DNA from 2 places in the Photobacterium sp. ABD4_091 genome. Region 2 is predicted to be linked to the other one. Evidence: riboswitches for the same ligand, from Rfam matches in the RefSeq annotation. Region 2 holds a riboswitch; the other holds the start of a gene.

Region 1 (3,080 bases), on a different contig from region 2:
CGAGCTCGCTAGCTTCATTGACCAGGGCGGCTAGGGCGCTGACCACCAGGCAAAAAATGAGCCCGGCGGTGATCAGGCCGGGCATCAGTTGGGTGTTGCGTGTATTCAAAAGTGAGTGCCTACTACTTGGTCAAGGCTTGCTGCCACTCGCGAACCCAGCTTCGGCGCTGCTTGGCAACGTCTTCGGCTGAAAACTCCAGGGCTTTACTCGGCAGGGTAAGTAACTTGAACTCGGCTGGCTGGGCGACATCCGTTACCGGATACATCCAGTTACCCGTCGGGATCACCGACTGGAACTCAGGCGTTAGCATAAAGGCCAAGAATTGGTCGGCCAGGGCTTGGTTCGGGCTGCTTTTCAGTTTCGCAGCCACTTCCACCTGCATGTAATGGCCTTCGCTGAAGTCGGCGGCTTTGTATTTGTCGTCCTGCTCGGCGATCAGGTGATAGGCTGGCGAGGTGGTGTATGACAGCACCATATCGGACTCGCCTTTGAGGAACATGCTATAAGCCTCGGACCAACCTTTGGTGACAGTAACCGTTTTACCTGCCAGTTGCTGCCAGGCTTGTGGAGCCTTGTCGCCGTATACCGACTTCATCCACAGCATCAGGCCCTGGCCCGGCGTCGAGGTGCGCGGGTCTTGGTAGATGATGGACAGGTCGTCACGGTTGACCAGCTCATCCAAGCTTTTCGGTGGGTTTTCCAGCTTGGTGCTGTCATAGACAAAGGCAAAGTAGCCGTAGTCGTAAGGGACAAAGGTGGTATCGCTCCAGCCGTTCGGCAAGGTGAGCTTGCTGGTGTCCACTTGGTGCTCGGCCAGTAAGCCGGTTTTCTTGGCTTCGGCAATCAGGTTGTTATCGAGACCAAGCAATACGTCGGCCTTGGTACGTTTGCCTTCAAGGCGGATACGGTTGAGGATGGATACACCGTCATCCAATGCCACGAACTCCAAATTACACTCGCACTGCGCCTCAAACGCTTTCTCGATAGCAGGCCCAGGCCCCCAGTCGGAAGCAAAAGAGCTGTAGGTGTAAACCGTAAGGGTGTTGTCCGCAGCCAGTGCCGGCATGGCGGCCAACGTAACAAGTGGGAGTAATTTTTTCACTATGCGCTCCTGATGCTCTTGCGTCCGGCAAGAGGAAAAATAACCGTACGAGCGGCACAGGGTTGAGATGAAGGCCGGCGTCATGCCGGCTTTGCAAGATAAGAAGGCTTACCGTGGCGAACTCAATTCCTACGCCAGTACTAACTGGATCAGGTTCTGTGGGTTTTGCCGCAGCAATCTCAGCACTTGCAAGCAGGCTTGGTGGCCTAGGGCAAGCGCTCCCCAATGAGAACGCTTGTTATTGTAATGTGGCGGGATACAGGTTGCCAGCAGGAAGGCACTATTATACTAAATGCCCCTTTGCTAAAGGCTGCTATGCGAACGGCTCCTGTGCAAACGTCTCCTGTGCTAATAGCTCCATCGATGACGCCAGACAGTTGAGCAGGCTACTTGGCATTGTTGAGCGACCAGTTGTAGTCATAACTGACGTTACCAAGGGTAATTGATGATCCCTGGCGGTACTGGTTGATGTGTTTTTGCAGTTGGGCTGTAGAGCCGAAATCGCTGCCATACCAGTCATAAATCGAAGAAAGCTGGGTTTTATTGCCTTGAGGGTTGACGCCCTTGCGGCTGTTGATAAAGCGGGTGGCCGATTTTTCCAGTAAGTGCTCGGTGTTACTGGCAGTGAAAGCGTCGGGCTGGAGATCCGGGCAACCTAGGCTGGCACAGTTGACGACATAGTGAATGCGCGGATCGCGCCAGATCGGACGTAAAATCCGGTGCTCAATATCGTTGAGAGAAAGTGTCTTGCCGTTAATGGTGAGCACTTTCTCATCCCAAGGGCCAAAGCTGAAGAAGCCACCTAATTTGGTGATGGAAGAGACCGGGTAGTTATCGAGGATCAATTTGACTGTTTGGGCATTGTAGAGATTAACCCAGTAAGCAAACTGTTCGTTGCGGTTTAATTGGTGCGGGTTTAGCTTGGTCAGGTCGCGTAGGTACCTGTCCAGTTCGTACTTGTCGCCATCCGATACCCGACTGTAGCGAAACAAGGTTTGCTGGGGTTGGACGACCAGGTACTTATCGAGCAGGCGCTGCCAGCGGCTGTGGTCAACTGTTTGTGAGTTGGAAGAGGCATATTGCTGCCAGTAAGGCCAGAGATCTGACTTGGGGGCGGCAAAGGTGCTAGCCGATAGGACGAGAAACAGCAGGCTGACAAAATGGCGCATAGGGTATCCTCGGTTATTTCCCCAAGTGAATACAAGTTACTTGGGTATCATTATCTTAGTCGACCCGAGATACAAAGCTCTTATTGCAAAAAAGACAAAAAAACGCCCCAGCCATAGTGAGCTGGGGCGTTAATGTTATCGGTTTTTAGTGAAGACCGTAACGGTGTTACGCCAAGAACGCAGGGATCTTGCTTTCGTACTCGGCGATTTTGTCTTCGTGCTGCAAGGTCAGGCCGATGTTGTCTAGGCCGTTCAGTAGGCAGTGGCGACGGAATTCGTCAATCTCGAAGCTGTATTGCTTACCGTTGGCCGTTACTCGCATGGCTTCCAAGTCAACGGTGACCTCCGCGCCTTCGTTAGCTTCGACGTACTGGAAGATCTCATCGACTTCCTGTTCGGTCAGGCGAACCGGCACCATCTGGTTGTTGATCGAGTTGCCGTAGAAGATATCGGCGAAGCTCGGCGCAATCATCACCTGGATACCGTAATCAGCCAGAGCCCATGGCGCGTGCTCACGGGATGAGCCGCAGCCGAAGTTTTCGCGCGCCAGCAAGATGCTTGCACCTTGGTAGCGCGGCGTATTCATCACAAACTCTGGGTTTGGCTGCTCGCCAGCATCATCTAGGAAGCGCCAGTCATGGAACAGGTGCTTGCCAAAGCCGGTGCGGGTCACCTTTTGCAGAAATTGCTTAGGGATGATGGCATCGGTATCGACGTTGGCGGCATCCAAAGGAACGACCAAACCAGTGTGTTGTTTAAATCCTGTCATTGTCTCGATCCTTCTCTTAAGCCGTCACTGCAACGTTGT
Region 2 (3,080 bases):
CATGAGAGTACGAGCCAGAGCAACACGCTGGCGCATACCGCCAGAGAGTTGATTAGGCATTACATCTGATTTATCGGCCAGCCCGACGGCATTCAGCAATGCCAAACCGCGTTGTTTGTCTGCTTTCTGTGCTTTACCAAAACGTGCACTCAAGCACACATTGTCAATGACATTCAGCCAAGGGAACAGCAAATCCTGCTGGGCCATGTATGCGATATTGCCGCTTAACGGTAATGTGCTGCTAGTAGAGATGGAGCCACTCCATGTTACATTATCTTCTAGCAGCCCAGCGAGATGACGGAGCAGGGTTGTCTTGCCGCAACCGCTCTTACCTAGCAGGCAAGTCCATTTTCCTGCTGGTAGATCAAGGTTCAAGCGGTTAAACAAAGGAATATTGGCATCGTTATACTGAAGCATTAAATCTTCAATAGTCACGTCCATTCCTCTGGCAACGTATGAATTATTAACGGTGTTTGATGAAGGATTGCTATTCATCTGTTGTGTAGCTTCCATGCTTATTCTGGTTTGAAATGGCCTGCAAAGAAATGGTTCACTGGGCCGTGGCCTGAACCAATTTCTAACTCATCGGCATGCTCTATGGCTTTGGTGATGTAAGATTTGGCATGTTTTACAGCGTCTTGTAGTGGGTAATCCTGGGCGAGGAAAGAGGCCGTTGCTGCAGATAAGGTACAACCGGTTCCGTGGGTATTGCGGGTTGCAATCCGAGGCGTGCTCATGCGGATAACGTCACTTTCAAGGATCAGCAAGTCGGTGCTGAAGTCGTCTTTTTCCAGGTGCCCGCCTTTTAGCAAAATTGAGCGTGAGCCAACTTCACGCAATGCAGCAATCATATCTGTCATTTGCTGTTCAGTCTCAGGAAGAGCTGAGCCAATCAAAGCGGCCGCTTCAGGTAAGTTAGGGGTGATCACATCAGCAAGTGGCAATAGCTCTGACTTAAGCGTTGAGATAGCCTCTTGTTCAAGCAACAAATCACCACTGGTTGCCACCATTACGGGATCAATGACCAAGAACTTTGGCTGATATTGGCGAAGCTTTTTAGCCACCATGCGGATAATATTGGCATCGCTTAGCATTCCAATTTTGACGGCTTTTACATCTAGGTCAGTAAAAACAGCATCAAGTTGCAGTTCGACAAAAGCAGGGTCGATACCTAGGATACCAGTCACACCCTGGGTATTTTGTGCGGTTAGCGCTGTGATAACAGAACACGCATAGCCACCGGTTGCCGAAATGGCTTTGATATCGGCTTGGATACCTGCACCGCCACCGCTATCGGAGCCAGCAATAGTGAGGGTAATTGGAGTTATTGAAGAAATTGGCATAGCTACCTCTATGAAAGACGTAAGGTAGCCAATGTCATTGAACCTACTTCATCAAACCTATGGAGGGTGCGAGATAGGGCAATGCAGCTAGTTCCCTACGCCATTATTAAATGGATCAGGTTCAACGGGTCCCACTACATGTGGTCTCAGCACTAGGCTCCCCGACTAACGGACAAAATGTTGCTTATCTGGCCTATATTGCATATAGACCTAAAAAAATTGGTTTTCTGGCTTAAATGCCTGAAGATGAGGCTAATCTAAACATGTTTTTTTCGTTAGGGCAAACATGTTAGGAATAAAGTGAGGTGATGGATTAAGAAAAAAGCAGAACTTGAAGAATTGGCAGCCACAGGAGTGTGGCTGCCAGAAAAGTTACATCTTTTTGCAGTAAGCAGCAATAATAACCATGTTAGTACCAGCGGCTTTACCTGAAATATGCAGTGGGTTATCAGTTAGTCGGATACCACGAACCGCAGTGCCTTGTTTGATAACCAAGTTTGAGCCTTTCACAGGAAGGTCTTTGATGATTGTGACATTGTCACCGGCTTCAAGTGCTGTACCGTTGACATCAACAGTTTTAACAGCATCCAGTTCGGCAAGAGCGATGCCTTTTTCAGCCCACTCGATCATGTCATCTTCCATGTACATCATATCAAGTAGATCTTGTGCCCAAGTCTCAGAAGATAGGCGCTTAAGCAGGCGGTAAGCCATAACTTGAACTGCTGGCTCCTGGCTCCACATGCTGTCATTTAGGCAACGCCAATGGTTTTGATCCAATGCTTCAGCGTCTTCGATCTCTGTACGACAAGTGCCACATACCATTACACAGCTACCCGCTGTTTGGTCAGGAGAAGCAGGGACTTCGTAAACACTCAGACTGTCTTCTGATCCACATAGTTCACATTTTGCGCCAGAGCGCTCTTTAACGATTGATTCAATGCTCATAGGAATATTCCAAGGAAGTGTAATGCTGTACTCAATCATACAGGTAATTGTTCGGTTTATTATGCCATTTAATTCTGAGAAGAAAAGTAATGAAGATCAAGATCACATTATTATCACCATATGATGGCTAAAAAATATTCCAACTCACAATTTAAGTAAAAAATATGCAACAAAAATGTAGGATAAGTTGGTGGGTTGGGACTAAGCTCAAAGAGCCTAAGTCAGTACTTAGATAGGAATTAATATGAAAAAGGCACTTTTTTTACTCACCGCTTTAGCACTAATTGGTTGTGATGATGATGACGTCATAAATACCGTTTCAGGTAATGCTGAAGTGTTCGCGGTTACTGGAGCAGAAGTCGGTGAAGCACAAGGCTACACTAGTATCGATAGTCTTGAAAATGAATACCCAATTATCTTGCCCGATGAATTTCCAGCAGGCTCAGAAGAAACATTAGATAGCAAGCTGGGCTCGTTAGGGATCGGGATTGAAGAAACGAGCTGTGGTGTTATTGATACCAGTGGTGATGTTTGCTTTGGTGCTGGCAGTGATACAGTTTGTGTGCCAGATGAAGTTAAGAAGTTGGGGATTAAGCTTTATACGATCGATATCGATGAAGTAAAACGTGCCTATGACAACGGCTTCTATCCAAAGCTAGCTGCTGATTTGCTGGGTGATGCCTATGCCAATTTCGATATTGAGCGAGTGAGTTGCTCAAGTATTGGTTTGTAGTAGGTCAATATGAATAAGAGTAAATCTTACGATGATTCTATTAGGTTTACTCATTTCCT

What was found. A riboswitch is a leader RNA that binds a small molecule or an ion and turns the genes downstream of it on or off. The one in region 2 is predicted to bind thiamine pyrophosphate.
Region 1: another riboswitch for thiamine pyrophosphate. It lies ahead of thiB (thiamine ABC transporter substrate binding subunit); the one in region 2 lies ahead of thiD (bifunctional hydroxymethylpyrimidine kinase/phosphomethylpyrimidine kinase).

Annotation. Positions count from the first base shown of each region.
Region 1 covers NZ_JBSWWQ010000001.1:1,837,794-1,840,873, forward strand. The annotation lists gene thiP (thiamine/thiamine pyrophosphate ABC transporter permease ThiP) at 1-85, opposite strand, end outside; gene thiB (thiamine ABC transporter substrate binding subunit) at 123-1,103, opposite strand; TPP riboswitch at 1,213-1,338, opposite strand; gene ACXAGQ_RS08605 (DUF547 domain-containing protein) at 1,490-2,272, opposite strand; gene leuD (3-isopropylmalate dehydratase small subunit) at 2,439-3,041, opposite strand; gene leuC (3-isopropylmalate dehydratase large subunit) at 3,058-3,080, opposite strand, start outside.
Region 2 covers NZ_JBSWWQ010000002.1:987,386-990,465, reverse strand. The annotation lists gene ACXAGQ_RS18900 (ABC transporter ATP-binding protein) at 1-441, opposite strand, end outside; gene thiD (bifunctional hydroxymethylpyrimidine kinase/phosphomethylpyrimidine kinase) at 516-1,343, opposite strand; TPP riboswitch at 1,419-1,517, opposite strand; gene ACXAGQ_RS18890 (PhnA domain-containing protein) at 1,716-2,288, opposite strand; gene ACXAGQ_RS18885 (hypothetical protein) at 2,533-3,021, shown strand.